DNA from 4 places in the Virgibacillus salarius genome. Region 1 is predicted to be linked to each of the others. Evidence: riboswitches for the same ligand, from Rfam matches in the RefSeq annotation. Region 1 holds a riboswitch; each other region holds the start of a gene.
The links. Region 1 has a riboswitch for S-adenosylmethionine ahead of ABDZ84_RS15430 (methionine ABC transporter ATP-binding protein). Riboswitches for the same ligand answer to the same signal wherever they lie in the genome.
Positions count from the first base shown of each region.

Region 2: another riboswitch for S-adenosylmethionine. It lies ahead of ABDZ84_RS17735 (methionine biosynthesis PLP-dependent protein); the one in region 1 lies ahead of ABDZ84_RS15430 (methionine ABC transporter ATP-binding protein).
Region 3: another riboswitch for S-adenosylmethionine. It lies ahead of ABDZ84_RS01520 (methionine ABC transporter ATP-binding protein); the one in region 1 lies ahead of ABDZ84_RS15430 (methionine ABC transporter ATP-binding protein).
Region 4: another riboswitch for S-adenosylmethionine. It lies ahead of ABDZ84_RS06375 (YezD family protein); the one in region 1 lies ahead of ABDZ84_RS15430 (methionine ABC transporter ATP-binding protein).

Region 1 is NZ_BAAACY010000121.1:12,800-15,963, forward strand. Features, by position in the region: gene gcvH (glycine cleavage system protein GcvH) at 1-270, shown strand, start outside; gene ABDZ84_RS15420 (toprim domain-containing protein) at 498-854, shown strand; gene ABDZ84_RS15425 (thioredoxin family protein) at 913-1,236, shown strand; SAM riboswitch class I at 1,305-1,415, shown strand; gene ABDZ84_RS15430 (methionine ABC transporter ATP-binding protein) at 1,520-2,551, shown strand; gene ABDZ84_RS15435 (methionine ABC transporter permease) at 2,541-3,164, shown strand, end outside.
Region 2 is NZ_BAAACY010000145.1:37,902-41,065, reverse strand. Features, by position in the region: gene ABDZ84_RS17740 (ROK family transcriptional regulator) at 1-1,078, opposite strand, end outside; SAM riboswitch class I at 1,421-1,524, shown strand; gene ABDZ84_RS17735 (methionine biosynthesis PLP-dependent protein) at 1,600-2,715, shown strand; gene ABDZ84_RS17730 (anthranilate synthase component II) at 2,769-3,164, shown strand, end outside.
Region 3 is NZ_BAAACY010000008.1:62,143-65,306, reverse strand. Features, by position in the region: gene ABDZ84_RS01525 (NAD(P)/FAD-dependent oxidoreductase) at 1-1,036, opposite strand, end outside; SAM riboswitch class I at 1,226-1,332, shown strand; SAM riboswitch class I at 1,414-1,517, shown strand; gene ABDZ84_RS01520 (methionine ABC transporter ATP-binding protein) at 1,590-2,621, shown strand; gene ABDZ84_RS01515 (methionine ABC transporter permease) at 2,611-3,164, shown strand, end outside.
Region 4 is NZ_BAAACY010000043.1:29,329-32,492, forward strand. Features, by position in the region: gene ABDZ84_RS06370 (bifunctional homocysteine S-methyltransferase/methylenetetrahydrofolate reductase) at 1-1,389, opposite strand, end outside; gene ABDZ84_RS06375 (YezD family protein) at 1,616-1,777, opposite strand; SAM riboswitch class I at 1,872-1,988, opposite strand; gene ABDZ84_RS06380 (glycoside hydrolase family 13 protein) at 2,062-3,164, opposite strand, start outside.

The sequences.
Region 1 (3,164 bases):
GTGTTCGTAGAGCTCCCTGAACCTGGTGATGAATTAGAAGTAAATGAACCATTTGGTAGTGTAGAATCAGTGAAAACAGTTTCTGAATTATATGCTCCAATTAGCGGTAAGGTTATTGAAGTGAATGAAGAGCTAGAGGATAGCCCTGAATTCGTAAATGAATCTCCTTACGAGAAAGCTTGGATGGTCGTGATTGAACCATCTGAAGAGACAGAGCTTGATGATTTATTATCTGCTGATGCATATGATGAGATCGTAAATCAAGACTAATTGCATATCAGAAAAATAAATGGCTGATAAACAACCTTTGGTTGGAATCAGCCATGTTTTTACAGCTATACTAATTGCTCAACATTACGAATTGGACGTATCACTAAATAACTACATTTCATCATATAATAAAGGAAAGTCACATTTCGAAAAGACAACTACTGATAACATAGTAGAAGTGAGCGATATTAAAACCTTCCGCTTGATTTACTGAGGAGTGCTATGTGATGATAACTGACGAATTAGAAAAAATTATTATCGTAGAAGGCTTAACAGATAAAAAGCAAATTAGAAAGGTTATTACTGACGATGTAACGATTATATGTACGAATGGAACATTAGGTGTTGAACGATTCGATCAAATGTTAGAGGATTACGCATTAGATGATAAAGACGTCTACATTTTAGTAGATGAGGATGAATCAGGCCAAAAACTGCGAAAGCAATTGGCAAGAGAACTACCACATGCAGAACACATCTATGTTAGTAGTGAATATCGAGAAGTAGCAACAACTCCTGAAAATATTTTAGCTCAAGTATTAGTGAGTAAACGAATCGCTGTTAATCCGATTTTCTTAATCTAAACAAGGTGTAAAAGTAATGGGTAGGACTTAGCAAGCACTATGAATGAGTTTAAATAAGGTGATATGTTTGCAACAAATTACAGCCGAACTTTTGAAAAGAGACCACTACCTTCTTTATATATTTACTCCTTTTTGTGGTACGTGCAATTTAGCAAGGTCCATGCTAAAGAAAATTGAGTCTGTACATCAAGAAGACATTTTTTATGAGATGAATGCATCCTTGTATCCAGAATTTATGCAGGATAATCAAATAGAAAGTGTACCGTGTCTTGTTGTTAAGAAGGATAATCGAATTGTAGAAAAAGTGTACGCATTTCATTCCATACCTAATATTTATCGATATTTATTAGATTATAAGCCGGAAATGTTTAAGAATAGTTAGCTGAAAATCGTTGACATTGTTTATACAGCATGCTAATATATCTTTTATCGTAATTAAATAGTTGAAAACTCTTATCTTGAGCGGTGGAGGGACTGGCCCTATGAAACCGCGGCAACCTTCAAGCTATCATGCTTGAAAGGTGCTAATTCCTGCAAAGCCTAGGCTTTGATAGATGAGGGGACGAAAAGGCAAACAAACGTCTTTCTGTTCTCTTACAGAAAGGCGTTTTTAATTGTATTTAAGGACATAATACAAATGTATGTAAATAAAAGGAGGATTACGTGTGATATCGATACAGGGTTTGAGTAAGGTCTTTACTTCAAACAAAAGCAATACAGCAGCTGTAGATAATTTGACCCTTTCGATTGATCAAGGAGACATCTTTGGTGTTATTGGTTATAGCGGAGCGGGTAAAAGTACGTTCGTTCGATTATTAAATCGCCTTGAAGAACCAACCAGTGGTCGAATTACAATGAATAACAAGGAAATTACGACATTAAATAAACGAGAACTTCGATTAGTAAGGCAAGATATTGGGATGGTATTCCAGCATTTTAATTTGCTCTGGTCGCGAACTGTTGCCGATAATATTGCTTTTCCTTTGGAAATAGCTGGGATTCCTAAAGCGGAAAGGGATAATCGTGTAAAAACATTGATTGAGCTAGTTGGGTTAACGGGAAAAGAAACATCCTACCCCGCCCAGCTAAGTGGTGGTCAGAAGCAGCGAGTCGGTATTGCACGTGCCTTGGCAAATAAGCCAAAGGTTTTATTATGTGATGAAGCAACTTCGGCACTTGACCCAGAAACGACGAACGCAATATTAGATTTACTTGTTAATATTAATAAAAATTTAGGGTTAACTATTATTCTTATTACACATGAAATGCAAGTGATTCGAAAAATATGTAATCAAGTTGCTGTTATGGAAAATGGAAAGATTGTAGAACAAGGGAATGTACTCGATGTGTTTCTACATCCAAAGCAAACTGTTACTAAAAAGTTCGTCAAACAAATTATGGGGTCTGACGAGGAAGATAGTGATATATCACATGTTATGAACCGTTATCAAAATGGAAAGCTAATCAGACTTCATTTTGTTGGAGAAACAACGAACGACGCATTAATTAGTCAAATTATAAAAAAATATGGTGTGGACATTAGCATTTTACAAGGGAAAATAACGCAAACACAGGCTGGTGCCTATGGAACCTTATTTATTCAAATGGACGGTAATGAAAAAGATATGAACAAAGCTATTTCGTTTGTTCGTGAAGAAACCTCCGTAGAATTGGAGGTTATCCACGATGCTAACTAATTTATTACCAAATATTAAAGTAGAAGATTTTATAGAAGCAACTTATGAGACTTTTTATATGACGATCATTGCTTTAGTTGGAACGTTTATTATTGGGTTATTGTTAGGATTGCTTCTATTCCTTACTCAAAAAGGTGGAATTTGGCAGAATAAGTTATTAAATCTTGTTATAGCGACGGTAGTAAATGTATTTCGAGCTATTCCCTTTATTATATTGATTTTGTTGCTTTTCCCGTTTACTAACTTTTTAATTGGAACTATCCGTGGTCCAAACGCGGCGTTACCAGCATTAATTATTGGCGCAGCTCCATTTTATGGAAGGCTTGTAGAAATAGCACTGAGAGAGGTTGACAAAGGTGTCGTTGAGGCTGCAAAGGCAATGGGAGCAAAGACCAGTACGATTATTTTTAAAGTATTGTTACCTGAATCAATGCCAGCATTGATCTCGGGTATTACGGTAACAGCTATTGCATTAATTGGTTATACAGCGATGGCAGGTGCAATTGGTGCAGGTGGATTAGGCAGCTACGCCTACTACTCTGGCTTTCAACGTAGGGACTTTGATGTTGTACTTATATGTTCCATCATTATTGTATGCATTGTTTTTCTATTT
Region 2 (3,164 bases), on a different contig from region 1:
TAGTGCGTAATTGAAATGTCTTCATGACAGGTGCCCACATCTGATTCTCACACTTTTCAATAATTTGATCTTTAATTTGCGGAAACCTTTCAATTAAACTACCAGCAAGAACGACGGAATCTGGATTGTATACGCAAACAACATTATTAATCGTAATTGCTGCATAGGTAATTGCTTTATCAACTATATTTCTTGCCCACTTTTCTCCATTTTCATATTCAATGATTAAGGCCTGAATATTTTCAATCTCTTTTGTTTTAGATGCTTCATCTAACAAAAACTTTTCAGCAATATACGTTTGGAGACAGCCAAAATTCCCACATGGACAATAAATTCCATAAGGATCAACGATAGTATGTCCGATTTCTCCTGAGAAGTTTCCTTCACCTCGATAGATTTCTCCTTTCTTTATTAACGCAGAACCTACCCCACTACCAAAACCAATCATTGCCATATACGCTTTTTTTGGTTCAGGATCACTAATATACTCAGCAAGCGCTTTCAATTTTAATTCATTGTCCACGAATACGGTAAAGCCTACTTTCTCTTCAACCATCTCTTGTAAAGGGATATTTTTCCAATCAAATTGCGCAGATAATTTCACCTCACCTTTGTCATTCTCAATAAGTCCTGGTAAGCCAATACAAACTCCAGCAATTTGATCCGATGTAAGATTTTCGTCGTCAATCATTTGTAATATATGGTCTGCTATAAATTGAACTGTTGCCACTGGATCTATTGATTGATAGTCAAAGTACTTCAGAATGGTTAACTTTCCTATAAAATTCATTAAACCGATCCGAATAACTTTCTGGTCAATTTCAACACCAATTGAGAATACAGAATGTTCATTTGGAATAAAATAAGTGGCCTTCCTGCCAATTCCTTCGCTAGACATATTCATCTCTCTTATTAGCTTATTTTCTTGTAATGATGCAACAATTCGAGAAGCAGAAGTAGGACTCATCGACGTTTGTTTGGCAATTTCGGCACGTGAGATCGGACCTTGATTAAGAATTATTTCTAAGACTAAACTTCTATTTTCTTTTTTTAAAAAATCTTGATTCTTAATTTTCATTTGATCACCTATTAACATCATGTAATTAATAACCAGAATTAAATGGCTTTTTCCATTGATTTTTTACTATTTATTATATTTTTCCAGTATTTAACCAAATAGTTTCTCCTGTGAAGTTATTAATAGTATAGATTAGCGAGAAAAATTAGTCAACTAATTTTTAGAATGTTTTAACTAATTTATTTCTTGCGATATTTCGTATCTGCTTTTATTTTCCACTTATCTTCAGATGAAACCATGTTATCTAAATGCTGTAAACTGTACATTGGAGTAAATCCCTAAGTTTCCCTTGACAAATAGCAAAAACAACTGTAATCTATTTTAAAAATTACATAAACTATTTTCTTATCCAGAGAGGTGGAGGGACTGGCCCTTTGAAGCCTCGGCAACAGACTTATAAAGAGAACTGTGCCAATTCCAGATGCTCGAAAGCATGCAGATAGGAAGAGTAACCGAATGATGTAAGCCTCTTCTTATTTAATTAGAAGAGGCTTTTTTCATCGAATGAAGGGATGGATATTATGTCACGAAGAAGCATTGAAACAGAATTAGTACAATTAGGAAATAAGAGTGATAAAGCTACTGGAGCAGTTAGCGCACCTATTTATTTGTCAACTGCCTACCAGCACCACGGACTGGGACAATCATCAGGCTATGATTACTCAAGAACGAAAAATCCTACAAGAACCTTACTAGAGGAAGGAATCGCTAAATTGGAATCCGCTGACAGTGGGTATGCTTGCAGTTCTGGAATGGCAGCCATTCAATTAGTATTCTCTCTTTTTAATGCTGGGGATGAACTCATTGTAACGAGTGATGTATACGGAGGAACGTACCGATTATTAGAGCATTACGCCGCTGCATATCAAATTCAGACAACATATACAGATTTCAAGAATGACGGAGAAACGCGGCGACTGATATCCTCGAAAACAAGAGCAATCTTTATTGAAACACCTACAAATCCCCTAATGCAAGAGATAGATATTGTAAAAGTTGCGGAATTAGCGCACCAATATAATGTACTATTAATTGTTGACAATACTTTTCTGACCCCGCTACTTCAACGGCCAATTGAGTCAGGGGCTGATATCGTCATTCATAGTGGCACGAAATACATTGGTGGTCATAACGATGTACTCGCTGGATTAGTAGTGGCAAAAGGTAAATCCTTGTCTGAAAAATTAGCCAATTACCACAATGCTTCAGGTGCTGTGCTATCACCTTTTGACTCTTGGCTATTAATTCGAGGATTAAAAACACTAGCGCTTCGGGTGGAAAAACATGAAGCCAATGCAAAGCTTATCGTATCCTTTTTGCAAGAGCATCCAATGGTTGATAATGTTCTATATCCAGGAAGAGGTGGTATGTTATCTTTTCGCTTACGAAAAAGTAAATGGATAGATCCTTTCCTTCAAAGTTTGAAGCTTATCATTTTTGCTGAAAGTTTAGGAGGGGTGGAAAGTTTTATTACTTATCCAGCAACACAAACTCACGCTGACATACCTAGAGATGAAAGAATAAAGCGTGGTGTTGACGACCAACTGCTACGGTTTTCAGTTGGAATTGAACAACCAAATGAATTAATAGAGGATTTAAAACAAGCATTAATTGAAGTGGATACATATGCTTATTAACCTACATTTGCTATAATAACGCATGAAGTGTTTATAAGAGAGTAGGTAACTACATGATATTAGTCATCGATAATTATGATTCATTCACATTTAATCTTGTACAATATATGAAGCAGCTAAACCAGCAAGTATATGTCGCTCGCAATGATGAAATCTCAATAGCAGACATTAAACGATTAAACCCATCTAGCATATTGCTCTCTCCTGGACCTGGAAACCCGGCTTCTGCAGGTATATGTCTAGAGATTGTAAGAAAACTGTATACGCTATATCCAATAATTGGAATTTGTTTAGGGCATCAAACGATTGCTCAAGCCTTTGGTGCTAGTATTGTAAAAGCCAAACAACCAATGCATGGTAAGGTTTCAATGATTACCCATGATCATAAAGGTATATTCAAAAAGCTTAAAAATCCGTTAGCTGTCACAAGGTATCATTCACTTATTGTT
Region 3 (3,164 bases), on a different contig from region 1:
GCCTTAATAGCGCTTTATTTCTTGAATTAAATTTATCGTTATGTGAAGATACCCTTGCTTTTGCTGTTGCATCAGGTTCTAATAATAGTTTTGCTTGATTAACGGCATTCGCTGCATCTACAAATGCTCCAGCAATTAAGTGTACCTTCCCATCAAACGATAAGATATCACCAGCTGCATAAAGACCTTCAATGGAAGTAGCTGATTTCGAGGTTCCTTTTACAAAGAAATCCCTTTCTATTTCAATATTTAAAGGGCTTTCTTTAATAAACGTTAATTCTCGTTCATAGCCATAGCTAATGATAAGCGCATCTGTTTTCACTTCTTCTTCTTGATTTGTCTCGTGGTTTCGTATTTCCACGGCTTCGATTTGATCGCCTTGTGCATTAGCATGCAACTTCTCAATGGTTGAATTAAAATGGATGTTAGCTGTAGAATTCATGATTTGCGAAATATGTGCTTCATGTCCTGTAAATTCATTTTTACGATGCACCATATGTAGCTGCTTAGCTATTGGTTCTAATTCGTTAGCCCAATCAATGGCTGAGTTTCCCCCACCAGATATGATAATGTTTTTATTTTTGAAATGCTCAAGACTTTGTACGGTATAATGCAGATTTGTTACCTCAAATCGATCTGCACCTTCAATATCAATTTTAATTGGATTTAATATACCGCCACCAACTGCAAGAATTACTGTTTTACTTAAATATTGATTACCAGAATGGGAAGTTAATACAAATAGGTTATCTTCATTTTTCTCTATTTTTGTAACTTTTTCGTTGAGAATGACTTCAGGATCGAATGTCAATGCTTGCTCTGCCATTTGATCAATTAAGGTAGCTCCAGTTACAGGAGTTAATCCACCTACATCCCAAATCATTTTCTCTGGATATACGTGTACCTTACCACCAAGCTTTGGTTGATATTCTATAATACGAGTTGATAAATCCCTCATGCCACTATAAAAAGATGCATATAAACCTGCTGGTCCACCACCAACAATAGTTACATCTGTAATATCTAAATGTTGCATATTATAATTACCTCCTTCGCCATTGATGATAATGAGAATCATTATCACTATGACTAATTATACAGAATTTTTTTAGTAAAGCAATAAACGGTTAGAAAAATAAATGACAGGTTTATAAAAAATTTTCAAATAGTAATTGACAGGATGTCGCAAGCGTAGTATTGTATATATCAATTACAAAATATAAACTTCTTATTCAGAGAGGTGGAGGGAATTGGCCCTTTGAAGCCTCGGCAGCGGACTTTACAAAGTACTGTGCCAAATCCAACAAGTCATTTGTGCTTGGAAAATAAGAAGAGAGCGCCAATAGATATGGAAATCTCTTCTTACAAACAAGGAGGGATTTTTTTATTCGGAACAAAATTTTATAGCGTAACTTCTTATCCAGAGAGGTGGAGGGACTGGCCCTTTGAAACCTCGGCAACAGACTCTATGAAGTACTGTGCCAAATCCAGCAAGCTAAGAGCTTGAAAGATAAGAAGAGGATAGTATATGGATGCCTCTTCTTAACTGAAGAGGCATTTTTAGTACAGACATAAAGGAGTGATACATCATGATTACGTTTGAACGTGTAAGTAAAATTTATAATGGAAAGCAACAACAAATAAAGGCATTAGAAGATGTGAATTTGCACATTGAAAAAGGTGAAATCTTTGGTGTTATCGGTTTTAGTGGTGCTGGGAAAAGTTCCCTTATTCGTTGTGTGAACCTATTAGAACGTCCCTCTTCGGGAAAAGTAACGGTTAATAATCAAGATTTGCTAAGCCTTTCTCCAAAGGATCTACGTGAAGCTAAACGAAGCATCGGGATGATTTTTCAGCATTTTAATTTATTAAATGCTAAAACAGTATTCGCAAATGTAGCGATGCCGTTATTACTTGCTAATGTACCAAAAGATGAAGTGAAGCGTCGGGTTATAGAACTACTAGAGTTTGTTGGATTAAAAGATAAAGCAGATAATTATCCAGATCAACTATCTGGTGGACAAAAGCAGCGTGTAGGAATTGCTCGTGCCCTTGCTACGAAGCCAAAGGTATTATTATGTGACGAAGCAACTTCAGCACTAGATCCAGAAACTACGAAATCAATTTTACAGCTGCTAAAGAAGATAAATGAAGAATATAACCTAACCATTTTGATTATTACGCATGAAATGGGGGTTATTCGCGAGATTTGCGATAAGGTAGCGGTATTGGATGAGGGGAAAGTAGTAGAAGCAGGTTCCGTATTCGAAGTGTTTGCACAGCCAAAGACAGAGATTGCACATAAATTTGTACGGTCTGTGATGCATGATGATATTCCTAGATCCGTATATGAGCTGTTAAAAGTGCTGGATCAACGTCAGAAAATTTATCGAATTGTATTCCTTGGGGAATCGACGGGACGACCGCTATTATCAGAAATTGCTAAGCAATATGCGGTTGATGTAAATGTGTTATTTGGCAGTATTACGGAGCTACAGGGAACACCATTTGGCAATTTAATCGTCAAACTAGATGGTGATGAAAATGAAATAAATCGTGCTATCATGCATATTCACCAACAGAAGGTAACGGTAAAGGAGGTGCTAGCAGATGTTAGTTAATGGTCAACAAATTGTGGAAGCATTATGGGAGACTATTGTAATGGTTGGCGTTTCCTTGCTTTTTTCGTTTGTAATTGGTCTAATCTTAGGGATTTTACTTGTTGTCACAAGAAAAGGTCATTTATGGGAAAATAAAGCAGTTTTTACCGTATTAAATGCCATTATAAATGTGTTCCGATCTATTCCGTTTATTATCTTAATGGTTGCTGTCATACCATTTACTCGTTTGGTAGTTGGAACTTCAATTGGAACTGCGGCAGCTATTGTTCCAATGATTTTATATGCTGGCCCATATATTGCTCGATTAATAGAAAATTCACTACTAGAGGTTGATCCAGGTGTGATGGAGGCAGCACAGGCTATGGGTGCAACACCTAAACAGATAATTATGCGCTTCCTTATTCCAGAAGCGCTTAGCTCCTTGTTATTGGGTATTACGATTGCCACCATTGGACTCGTAGGTGCATCTGCCATGGCAGGTGCAGTAGGGGGTGGAGGCCTTGGCGACTTAGCTATTACTTACGGATATCAACGCTTTGATAC
Region 4 (3,164 bases), on a different contig from region 1:
AACTTGAAACTTAGTAGGTTGTCTAAGTGATTTACCAGAGAATGACAAACCTTGATTAAATTGTTTTATGAGTTTAATTAAGTCAAGTGATGTTAGGTCGAAAACCGATGTTGCCCCAGGGAAATCTCCTATTTTAGTAGGGTCTCCAGTAATGGCTAGGATTTCATTGATCTCAAGTGCATGTAATCCCATTAGATGTGATTGCAATCCGATTAAATTGCGATCTCTACAAGTTAAATGCACGAGTGGTTTGATACCAATTTCCTGTTTGATTTTTGCAGCGATTGCTATATTGCTGATTCTAGGTGTTGCCAATGAATTGTCAGCAAGTGTAATTGCATCAATACCTGCTTTATCTAAAGCTCTAATCCCTTCCAAATACTCCTCCGTATCTAAGTGTTTCGGTGCGTCGAATTCAACGATAATAGAATGTCTTTGCTTTACCATATCTATTAAGCGGGGCTCTTTATCTATTGGACTATTACGAATTTCAATCGGTTCTGCTTTAGGAATTACTTCTTTTTCCTGTAACGGCTCTAAATCTTTAACGCCCTCTGCAATTGCTTGAATATGGGCGGGAGTTGTTCCACAACATCCTCCAAGAAGCCTTACCCCTTCATTACGAAAATCTTTGGCACAGCTTTTAAAATAATCTGGCTCATTTTCATAGATAAGTTTTCCGTCACGATATGCAGGAAGACTAGCATTTGGATAAGCTGCAAGAAATGACCTTTCTAGTAAAGGGACCTCCTTTAAAGAATCAAGCATATGAAATGGACCTAAGCGGCAATTAATTCCGACAATATCTGCTCCTGTGTTTTGTAACCGTTGTAATGCCTCTGGTAAAGGGATGCCGTTTTGTAGTATACCTGCCTCATGCATGGATACATTCGCTATAATTGGTAGCGCTGTCTCTTCTCTAGCTATTTCAAGTACAGTTGTCAACTCTTCTAGATCGTAGTAGGTTTCTAAGATTAGACCGTCTACCCCCTCCAATAGTAAACAATATAACTGTTCTCTAAAGCTTCTCTTAATTTCATCATTCGTGGCTTGAAGTGTTTGTGTACCATGTATACCACCAATCGTTCCAAGCACAAATACATCCTCACTAGCCGTTTGCTTTGCTATTTTTATAGCGGCTGTATTGATTTTTTTTACTTGATCCTCTAATCCATATCTGGCGAGCTTAATATAATTGGCACCATACGTATTTGTTTGAATTAAATCAGCACCAGCATGAATATATGCTTGGTGAATTTGTGCAATTTGTTCTTCTAATGTAAGATTTAATTCTTCAAAGCAGTGATCCACTCCATAGGAATAAAGTAAAGACCCCATTGCACCATCACCAATAAGGATTCTTCTATCTAATTCAGTTAATAAATCCATCTCTCATCACACTCCTTTCCAATTTTTATTTAAAAAAAGACACCCTACTAATACGAAGAATATATTCTTCTTCAAGTGGGTGCCTTTAGTCGTCTAATCAGCATAAGCGAAAGTTATTTAAGTAGCTTTACTTCGACTTTGCAAATATGGCCATTGGTGTTCCAATAAGCGCAACATACGAACAAAGTGGAGTAATAATGAAAGAAGTGAAAGAATTATTTTCCTATCACTTTCTCTTTACTTTTGGTTTTAATGGATAGCGTTTTTTCTCCGTTGTGTCAATTTGTGTAACCTCTCCTTCATGAACCGTAATTACTAATGATCCAAACTCGACCCTTTGAATTGCTGAAATAATATCGTTTATTTTCGTATCATCGATCTGTGCCATCTGATCCCTCCTTTTAAATCACCAAAATAGTTAGAGAAAAAAATAAAAACCTCTTTTCAGATTGAAAGAGGTTTGATTGGCTTATACATTACAGTTCCCATCTTTCAAACAACTTTCGTTTGCTGGATTTAGCACCGTATTACTCTTTTTGAATGAGTATGGTTGCCGCAGGATCAATGGACCAGTTTCCTCCCCTGACTCTCGATAGGTAAATTATGAAGTTTTGATTGTACTCATTATCTTAGAAAGTAAATAGACTGTCAAGAGAAAATTTTAAAAAATTATTACATTTCAAAAATACGATAGCTAAGTGGCTGTATTATTAATGGATCGGTTTTAGAATCCAATGCTTTCCTGATCATTCCTTGTTTTGATAGGAACCATTCACTAATAGATTTAGTCTCGTCCATGATAGAATGGATGCTAAGCTTTGTTTTCATTTTTCCTGCGTGTAAAATAAAAACTAGGCGCCTATTTATATTCCTTTTTTCATAGCAAATAAGATTTGCTTCATTATCATCATAAATAAATCTGAAATTACCATAATTGCCAAAAAGGGGATCTGTTTTTCGCAATGTGATGAGTGTTTGAATGAATTGAAATAGTTCAAGATTTTGCCTGTTGGTGTTCCATTCCATACATGAGCGACATCCAGGATCTTCACCACCTTGCATGCCAATTTCATCACCGTAATAAATGCAGGGTGTTCCCGCAAATGATAGTTGAAATAAATACATTAATTTTACTTTTTCTACATTACCATTTGCTAATGTTAACACGCGAGGCGTGTCATGACTATCCAAGAGATTAAAGGCTACTTCATTAATATTTCGTGGGTACATATGCAGTAATGTTGAAATTGACGCTGTAAAGTCAGATGCTTTTATTTCATTTTTGCTAAAAAAATCAATGACACTGTTTGTAAATGGATAATTCATAACTGCATCAAATTGGTCTCCATGTAGCCAAGGCATTGAATCATGCCAAATCTCACCTAAAATATAGGCATCTGGTTTGGCCTCTTTAACTGTACGACGGAAGTCTCTCCAGAAAGAATGGTCAATTTCATTAGCAACGTCTAAGCGCCAGCCATCAATGTCGAATTCCTTAATCCAATAACGAGCCACTTGTAATAAATAATTTCGTACTGCAGCGTTTTCTGTATTTAATTTGGGCATTGTCGATACAAAAGCAAACGTATCGTAATTTGGTACTGGTTCCGTACGGATAGGAAAATCTTTTATATGAAACCAATCCGTATAACTTGATTGCTCCTGTTTTTCTAGTACATCCTGGAACGGAGGAAAGTAAAATCCACTATGATTAAAGACAGCATCGAGCATTATTTTTATTCCACGCTGATGACATTTTTTAACCAATTCACGAA